2 linked regions of the Microbulbifer sp. A4B17 genome follow. The protein of the gene in region 1 interacts with the protein of each later gene in a pairwise test. Links are inferred from orthologs where the notes say so. Each region holds a gene or a part of one and is shown on either strand. Other genes may lie near its edges.

Region 1 (4,693 bases):
AGCACATCGCGCAGAGTATTTCCCACATGCACACGAACCAGGGTCGGCTCTTCTGGGGTGGGGTCGCCTTTAACAAAGGCAAAGTGGCGTTCGCGGCGGGCCTTATCGAGATAAGTGCGCAGCTTGAACTCACCGAACTCGGTGCGCACCTTGCGCTCATTAACGCACTCGACGGTTTTCTCATTCAGGGCGCGATAGGTAATCAGATCGGCGATAGTGCCGATTTTCAGGTTGTGCTCTTTCGCGAACTTTTCCAGGTCCGGGCGGCGGGACATGGTGCCGTCTTCATTCATGATCTCAACAATCACCGCAGCCGCCTCAAAACCCGCCAGGCGGGCCAGGTCGCAACCGGCTTCGGTGTGGCCTGCGCGGCTTAATACACCGCCGGGCTGGGCCATAATGGGGAAGATATGGCCGGGCTGTACAATATCGCTGGGCTTGGCATTTCTGGCCACAGCGGCGCGAACCGTGCGCGCGCGATCGGCGGCGGAAATACCGGTGGTGACACCCTCTGCCGCCTCAATGGATACGGTGAAGTTGGTGCTGAACTGGGCTCCGTTGTCCCGCGACATCAGCGGCAGGTCCAACTGCTCACAGCGCTCTTTGGACATGGGCATACAAATCAGGCCACGGGCATGAGTGGCCATAAAGTTGATGTCTTCAGCGCGAATCTGCTCCGCAGCCATCACCAGGTCGCCCTCGTTCTCGCGATCTTCATCATCCATCAGGATTACCATTTTGCCCTGGCGGATATCGTCGATCAGTTCTTCAACCGTATTTAGTTCCATGGTTAACTCTGGATAAATTTATCAATTGCAAATAGAGCGGCTATCGCTGCTGTTTTCGCCGTGGTGCACGGCCCATCTTTAGCGCTTGTAAAACCCGTTCTGGGCCAAAAATTCGAGGGTCATACCCCCACCACTAGGCTTGGCTGCCTCATCACCGAGGAGTAGCCGCTCCAAGTAGCGCGCAATCAGGTCCACTTCCAGGTTGACCCGAGTACCGGCGGTATAGCCGGCCATAATCGTTTCCTGCAACGTGTGTGGCACTATGGTGAGTTCAAACTCAGCCCCATCCACGGCATTGACCGTGAGGCTGGTGCCGTCGACGGTGATAGACCCTTTATGGGCAATATAGCGAGCCAGATTTTCCGGTGCGCGCAGGCGGAAACGCTCGGCGCGAGCCTCGGACTTGCGCCATACCACCTCGCCAATACCATCCACATGGCCGCTGACAATGTGTCCACCCAGGCGGGTCTGGGGTGTCAGTGCTTTTTCCAGATTGACCCGGTCGCCTTTTTTCCAGCGGCCCACCGTTGTCACATCCAGGGTTTCCGCAGAGACATCCGCCCAGTAACCATCACCGGGCAGGTCAACAACCGTGAGACAAACACCATTGGTGGCAATGCTGTCCCCCAGTTGCACATCACCCAGATCCAGCTTACCGCTGCGCACTCGTACACGCAGGTCGCCGCCCTGGGGTTTTAACTCTGCGATCTCGCCTAAGGCTTCAATAATTCCGGTAAACATCAGCGCTCGATATCGGTTGTTGCAGTAATGCGCCAGTCGTGACCAACTGCGCGCATATCGGTAATCGTAATCGGCAGCATCGAGCCCATACGCTCGATAGGCAATTCAAACAGCGGCCGCCCGGTGCTACCCAGCAGTTTTGGCGCCATATAAACAATGATTTCGTCGACATGGCCCCGGTAGAGGAATTCACCAGAGAGGGTCGCACCGCTCTCTACCAAAACTTCATTGCACTGGCGTCGCGCCAACTCCTTGAGCAGGGCGAGCAGGTCTACGCGACCTTCTTTGTCGTGGGGTAAAACCACGACTTCCGCACCCGTTTTTTCAATACGCTCGCGGCGCTCGGCCTCCGCGCACTCTGTCGTGCACACCAATGTGGGGGCATCCCCCTGCAAAATAAAGGCTCTCGCTGGGGTGCGCAGCTGGCTGTCAACAATTACCCGCAGCGGCTGCACTTCGGCGGCTCGCTCTGCGGCCAGCATTTCCAGTGCCATTTCATCGGCGCGCACATTGAGATTGGGATTGTCGAAGCGCACCGTCTCAACCCCGGTGATCACTGCACAACTGCGAGCACGCAGGCGCTGTACATCGGCGCGAGCCGCAGGGCCCGATACCCACTTTGATTCCCCACTGGCCATAGCGGTGCGCCCATCCAGGCTCATGGCAGATTTGCTTCGCACCAGGGGCAGTCCCAGGGTCATACGCTTGATAAAGCCGGGGTTTAGAGCGCGACACCTCTCTTCCAGGATGGGGCCTTCCACTTCGATCCCAGCATCGCGCAATATTTGCAATCCGGCACCGCTGACATTCGGATTCGGATCCTGCATTCCGTAAATAACCCGGGCCACGCCGGCCTTTACCAGCGCCTCGGCACAGGGACCTGTGCGGCCGGTATGGCTGCAGGGCTCAAGAGTGACATAAACACTAGCCCCCTGAGCCAGGTCGCCGGCATCACTCAGGGCTTCGATCTCAGCGTGGGGTTCGCCGGCCCGCTTGTGCCAGCCTTCGCCGACAATATTGCCATCCCCGTCAGTAATCACACAGCCCACTCGCGGATTCGGCATAGTGGTGTAGAGACCGCGCTCTGCCAACTGAATAGCGCGGGCCATCAGTGCTTCCGCACTGTGTACAACAGTTTGACTCATTCCGTCTTCGATCCCTTACTGGTCAGGCGTTCAATCTCTTCTCTAAACTCGCTGACATCCTCAAAGCGGCGATAGACAGAAGCAAAGCGCACATAGGCCACCTGGTCCAGCTCACGCAGCTGCTCCATCACCAATTCACCAATAGCACGCGCCGGCAACTCCCGTTCTCCGGTCGCCTGCAGAGCGTGTTTTATTTGAGATACCGCCGACTCCACCCGCTCAATACTTACCGGGCGCTTTTCCACAGCGCGCTGAATACCCGCGCGCAACTTGTCTTCATTAAACGGCTCGCGCTGGCCGTTTTGCTTGATCACTCGCGGCAGCAGCAGCTCCGCAGTTTCAAATGTGGTAAACCTCTCGTGGCACTCCAGGCACTCGCGCCGGCGGCGTACTTGGTCGCCCTCAGCCACCAATCGGGAATCGACTACTTTTGTTTCTTCTGCGCTGCAGAACGGACAGTGCATGTGGGATTATCCCCGGAATGGAAAATGGGCCGCAGTTTACCACAGCCGTTGCACTGTGTGACCGCAGCACGCACAGCCACAGTGCAACGCAAATTCAACAGGGACACATAAAAAAAGCGGCTCTATGAGCCGCTTTTTTGTCAGCAGTGCTGATCAGCCTTTTTTATACACAGGAAACTCTGCGCAAATACCCAGAACCTTCTGCTTCACATCGGCGATAGTGGCTTCAACATCACCTTTCTCCAGTGCGTCCAGCACGTCGCAGATCCAGTGAGTGAGCTGTTGGGTTTCCTTTACACCAAAGCCGCGAGTGGTGATTGCCGGGGTACCGACACGCAGGCCGCTGGTAATGAAAGGAGAGCGCGGGTCATTGGGTACCGCGTTCTTATTAACGGTGATGTTGGCGTTACCCAGGGCTTCATCCGCATCCTTACCGGTGTACTCTTTGCCAATCAGGTCAACCAGCATCAGGTGATCATCGGTCCCACCGGATACAATGTTGATGCCTCGATCGAGGAAGGTCTCCGCCATTGCGCGGGCATTTTCCACAACCTTCTTCTGGTAGGCCTTGTATTCAGGGGTCATGGCCTCTTTGAAAGAAACCGCTTTCGCCGCGATCACATGCATCAGCGGGCCACCCTGACCACCGGGGAATACGGCGGAGTTGAGCTTCTTCTCAATTTCTTCGTTGGCGCGCGCCAGGATGATACCGCCGCGGGGGCCGCGCAGGGTTTTGTGAGTAGTAGAAGTCACAACATCGGCGTGGGAGATTGGGGAGGGATACTCACCAGCGGCAACCAGGCCCGCAATGTGAGCCATATCCACAAACAGGTAAGCACCCACTTTGTCAGCGATCTCGCGGAAACGCGCCCAATCCATCACTCGGCTATAGGCAGAGAAACCAGCCACGATCATCTTCGGCTTGTGCTCAAGCGCCAGGCGCTCAACTTCCTCGTAATCCACTTCGCCAGTTTCCGGGTTCAGGCCGTACTGTACTGCATTGTAGATCTTGCCGGAAAAGTTAACGCGGGCACCGTGGGTAAGGTGGCCACCGTGGGCAAGGCTCATACCCAGTACAGTGTCACCCGGGGCGCAGAGCGCCTGGTAAACAGCCGCATTAGCCTGTGATCCTGAGTGCGGCTGCACATTGGCGTAGTCCGCACCAAACAGCTCCTTAGCGCGCTCAATGGCCAGGGTTTCCACTTTATCCACATACTCACAACCGCCGTAGTAGCGCTTGCCCGGATAGCCTTCAGCGTACTTATTGGTCAGGCTGCTGCCCTGAGCTTCCATCACCATTGGGCTGGTGTAGTTCTCAGAGGCAATTAACTCGATATGGTCTTCCTGACGAGAGTCTTCCTCCTGAATGGCTTCCCAAATTTCCGGGTCATAAGAAGCTAAAGTGACAGATGAATCAAACATGGTGTTCCCTCGGTAAAGCGGGCTTGAGTAGAGGCTTGTGAAACTCGATACCACAGTGCCCAGGCTTTTGAGTAGGACCAAAGGCTCCCAGTATGGGATGGCCCTACTGCTCAATGCATTCTGGGCATTTTAG
Region 2 (4,587 bases), 3.8 Mb from region 1 along the record:
GGAGGTGGCGAAGTGGCGGGTTCGTCCTCGTCGAGCTCGATATCGTCGTGAATCAGGAAGTCATCATCTTCCAGCAATGCTTCTAAATCATTGCGGCTTTCGCTATCACTTTCAGAGAAAACGATATTTTCATCTGCGCGAAACACCTGCAGGCAAGACCCACAGCGAACGGCGCCACGGGCAGCGCGCAGTTGCTGGTCATTAATATGAAATGATGTGCTGCAATGGGGACAGCGGGTTACCAGTTGAGACATTCGACTAGAGCGCAGTTTATTTAGCAGCCAAGTTTATCAGCCTGAAGGGGTCCCGCGTAGTGTTCGGGAGCGCATTTAGCGCACCCGTTCGCCAGTCAATCTGACCCACCCCTCGTGTTCGCCATCAGAATCGAACTCAATCCATTCGCTGTAGGCGTTTTTCACCTGCTCTGCCTGGGAGCTGAGGATGCCGGACAAGCAGATTTTCCCGCCCAATTGAGTGAGTTGTATCAGTTGCGGGGCTAGCTCTACCAGGGGACCGGCGAGAATATTGGCCAACATAACATCGACGGCTTCGCTCGGCATTTGCTCTGGCAGGTAGACCGGGAAGCGCTCCGGGTCTATGCCGTTGCGCTGGGCGTTGTCACGACTGGCGATTAATGCTTGGGGATCGATATCGGTGCCGAGAACCCGCCCCGCTCCCAGTAGCAGTGCGCTAATACCCAGAATGCCCGAGCCGCAACCGAAGTCGATAGCACTCTTACCTTCGAGGCCCTGCTGTGCCAGCCACTGCAGGCATAGGAAGGTAGTCGGGTGCGTGCCGGTGCCGAAGGCGAGGCCGGGATCGAGCAGCAGGTTGACGGCGTCCGGTTGTGGTGGCTCGCACCAGCTGGGACAGATCCACAGATTGGGACCGCACTGGATGGGCTTATAGTGAGCCATCCACTCCCGCTCCCAGTCCTTGTCTTCAAGTTGTTCCCAGCGGGCATTGGGTAGTATTTCGCACAGGAAGGAGGCCGCTTTTGCTTCGGTAACCGAGGTGTCGACTTCCGCATCGAACAACCCGGTAACCCGTGTTTGTTCCCAAAGAGGCACCTCCCCGAGCCCAGGTTCAAGGATCGGTTGGTCGGCGTTGTCTTGCAGGGTGACAGATACGGCACCGGCAAAAAGCAGTGCGTCTTCGATTTTTTCCGCGTGATCACGATCAGTGTCCACGCGGAGTTGTAGCCAGGGCATAATTAATCCGGAATTGTTGTAGCGATGTTACGGCGTTGTTGCGGCCGGGCCGCACTCAAATAACGACGGTTGCCACGCCATCCTTGGCAACGTTCAGTGCCGTTAAGTTTGCCGCAATTCTCGCTAACTTTGCCCCGGCTGGCGAGCGCTTAAAGACCTAACTTCTTCTCCAGGTAGTGGATATTGACCCCACCCTTGGCGAAGTTTTCATCTCGTACCAACTCTTCCTGCAGGGGAATATTGGTTTTGATACCGTCTACCACCAGTTCCGACAGGGCCACCCGCATACGTGCTAATGCGGTTTCACGATCTTCCGCATGGGTGATCAGCTTGGCGATCATGGAATCGTAATTGGGTGGCACCGAGTACCCAGAGTAGAGGTGGGAATCCACTCGTACACCCAGGCCGCCGGGCATATGGAAGTTGTTCACCTTGCCGGGGCTGGGGAAGAAGGTCTGTGGATCTTCGGCATTGATACGGCATTCAAAGGAGTGGCCTTTGATAACGATATCTTCCTGTTTCAGGGATAGCTTCTCACCGGCACAAACCCGAATCTGCTCTTTGATCAAGTCAACGCCGGTTACCATTTCGGTAACGGGGTGCTCCACCTGGATACGGGTGTTCATTTCGATAAAGTAGAAGCGCTCATTTTCATACAGGAATTCAAAAGTACCCGCGCCGCGATAGCCGATATCGATACAGGCTTGTACACAGGACTCATGTACCTGCCTGCGCACCTCGTCGGGAATGCCTGGAGCTGGGGCTTCTTCCAAAACTTTTTGATGGCGGCGCTGCAGGGAGCAGTCACGATCGCCCAGATGGATGGCGTTGCCCTGGCCATCGGCCATTACCTGGATCTCCACATGGCGGGGATTCTGCAGGAATTTTTCCATGTAAACAGTGCCGTCGCCGAAGGCCGCTTGGGCTTCAGACTTGGTCACGGCAATCGCGTTTACCAGCTCCTCTTCCTTTTCCACCACGCGCATGCCGCGTCCACCGCCACCGGCGGCAGCTTTAATAATGACCGGATAACCGATGCTGCGGCCGATCTCCATGCAGCGCTCGCTGTTATCGGGCAGCGGGCCGTCGGAGCCGGGTACGGTGGGAACGCCGGCCTTTTTCATGGCAGCAATGGCAGACACCTTGTCACCCATCAAGCGGATAACATCCGGGTCTGGGCCGATAAAGGTAAAGCCGCTCTTCTGCACCTGTTCGGCGAAGTCGGCGTTTTCTGCGAGAAAGCCATAGCCCGGGTGCACAGCTACTGCGTCGGTGATCTCCATAGCGGCGATCAGGGCCGGCACGTTCAGATAGCTCTGTGGGGATGGATTGGGGCCGATACATACAGATTCGTCGGCCAGGCGTACGTGCTTGAGATTGCGGTCTACCAGGGAGTGCACCGCCACAGTAGCGATGCCCATCTCTTTACAGGCGCGCAAAATCCGCAAGGCAATTTCGCCACGATTGGCGATAAGGATTTTGTCGAACATAGTGACTTACCCCACTCAGACGATGGTCACGAGGGGCTGGTCAAATTCTACCGGCTGGCCGTCTTCCAGCAGGATGGATTCGATGGTACCGGCCTTGTCAGCTTCGATCTGGTTCATCATTTTCATGGCTTCGACGATACAGACAACGTCACCGACCTTGACCTGCTGCCCCACTTTCACAAAGGGCTCGGCGCCGGGGCTGGGGGCAGCGTAATAGGTGCCTACCATCGGGGATTTCACCGCGTGTCCGCTGATAGCCGGTTTGGACTCTTTTTCAGCTGGGGCAGCAGGAGCGCTGGGAACCGGAGCAGCGGGTGCGGCAACCGGTGCGGGAGGCGCGCTGTAAATCGGTGCAACAGGCTGGGTTGCGCCACTGACTCCGCGGCTGATGCGCACGGACTCTTCGCCTTCTTTGATTTCCAGCTCGCCGATATCCGATTCTTCGAGCAGCTCAATCAATTTTTTAATTTTGCGGATATCCATAGTTATTTACTCGTAGTTTGATTCATTGTTGTGCAGGTGCTGCATCCAGTTGGTGGATGGCTGCCTGTAGAGCCAGGGTGTAGCTGTTGGCGCCAAAGCCACAGATTACGCCGCAGGCCAGGTCTGAAAGATAGGAATGGTGTCGGAAGGCTTCCCTGGCGTGGGGATTGGACAGGTGAAGCTCAATAAAGGGGATGGCAACGGCTGCCAGGGCATCGCGCAAGGCGACACTGGTATGGGTGAACGCAGCGGGATTGATAACGATAAATTCGACTCCGCTGGTTGCCGCCAGATGAATTCGCTCCAGCAGGGCTGATTCGCTATTGCTCTGAAGGACTTCCAGTTCGTGTCCGGCGGCACCGCACTGGCGCTCGGCGGCTTCATTGATATCCGCCAGGGTGGTACTCCCGTAAATATGCGGTTCACGACTGCCTAAGAGATTTAGGTTGGGGCCGTGGAGGAGAAGAAGTTTAGCCATAATTCGCCCTGAAGAAAGTTGCCGAAAACCCATATAAAGTGAGTTAAAATTGGCTATCTTGCGGGCAAACCCGAATTTTCGGCCTAGTTGCCCGAACTAATTGACCGAGTCTGCCGCAAAAGTGACTCCCTGTCCATGCCAGACTCGGAGTTTATCGAAGTTAGCAGCAGTTCGGCGATATTGGGCAAAAAATTAGTTCAAAATATCCGGGCTGTGGCCTTTTTACCTTGGGTTGTTGGCTACAAAGGCGCCAAAAGCTTTACCGCGTGACCCCAGTGCTCAAGGGGGAGTCCACAGCGTTCTCCAATTCCTGCAGTAAATCATCCTGGGACAGTATTTGCGGCAATATTTTTGCCTCCCCTCCATCGGCGGGATAGAGAAGGTATAGAGGAACACTGGTACGACCGTATTTGGCCAATAATTCGCTGATCTTCGGGTCCTGGTTTGTCCAGTCGCCTTTTAGTGCGACCACATTGAGCCGCTCCAGCGCATCACTGATCTCGGTACTTGAAAGTACAGCTTTCTCATTCATCAGGCAGGTTATGCACCAGGCCGCAGTCATATTGGCCAGAACTGCACGCCCTTCACTGCGTGCAGTTTCCAGTCTCTCCGCCGAATAGGGCTCCCAGTAGTTGCTACTGGTCAGCTGCTCGGCCTGGTTGACGGTTTTGAGCTGCGGAAGCAGCAAAACCGCCAGGGCCAGGGATACCAGGGCCATAGAACCCCGCAGCCAGTGCCATTGGGGGCGGGGCCAAAGCCACAGGGCAAATGCAATGGCCACTGCTCCGGCCAATACCAGGGCAACCCCATCACCTCCGGCCTGCCGGCCCAGAACCCACAGCAGCCATACCGCTGTGAGATACATGGGGAATGCCAGAAGTTGTTTCAGGCGATCCATCCAGGGGCCGGGTTTGGGCAGTTTATC

The links. The genes of interacting proteins can lie anywhere in the genome.
Region 2: the proteins of ribD (region 1) and accC interact in binary tests that used the Escherichia coli proteins (3 or more experiments, as listed by UniProt). The link is inferred for Microbulbifer sp. A4B17 from one-to-one orthologs.

Annotation. Positions count from the first base shown.
Region 1 is NZ_CP029064.1:4,351,636-4,356,328, forward strand. What follows is about bases 602-3,539. They hold ribD (bifunctional diaminohydroxyphosphoribosylaminopyrimidine deaminase/5-amino-6-(5-phosphoribosylamino)uracil reductase RibD), read right to left. Parts: upstream 2,675-3,539; coding sequence 1,529-2,674; downstream 602-1,528. Other genes in these bases: ribBA (bifunctional 3,4-dihydroxy-2-butanone-4-phosphate synthase/GTP cyclohydrolase II), read right to left, coding at 602-788; BTJ40_RS19130 (riboflavin synthase), read right to left, coding at 867-1,529; nrdR (transcriptional regulator NrdR), read right to left, coding at 2,671-3,138; glyA (serine hydroxymethyltransferase), read right to left, coding at 3,292-3,539. Outside these bases: more of ribBA, read right to left, coding at 1-601; more of glyA, read right to left, coding at 3,540-4,560. UniProt on the Escherichia coli protein: Converts 2,5-diamino-6-(ribosylamino)-4(3h)-pyrimidinone 5'-phosphate into 5-amino-6-(ribosylamino)-2,4(1h,3h)-pyrimidinedione 5'-phosphate.
Region 2 is NZ_CP029064.1:544,412-548,998, forward strand. What follows is about bases 532-3,363. They hold accC (acetyl-CoA carboxylase biotin carboxylase subunit), read right to left. Parts: upstream 2,702-3,363; coding sequence 1,361-2,701; downstream 532-1,360. Other genes in these bases: prmA (50S ribosomal protein L11 methyltransferase), read right to left, coding at 532-1,211; accB (acetyl-CoA carboxylase biotin carboxyl carrier protein), read right to left, coding at 2,717-3,184; aroQ (type II 3-dehydroquinate dehydratase), read right to left, coding at 3,207-3,363. In the rest of the region: BTJ40_RS02395 (DUF3426 domain-containing protein), read right to left, coding at 1-254; more of prmA, read right to left, coding at 330-531; more of aroQ, read right to left, coding at 3,364-3,662; BTJ40_RS02420 (protein-disulfide reductase DsbD), read right to left, coding at 3,922-4,587. UniProt on the Escherichia coli protein: This protein is a component of the acetyl coenzyme A carboxylase complex; first, biotin carboxylase catalyzes the carboxylation of the carrier protein and then the transcarboxylase transfers the carboxyl group to form malonyl-CoA.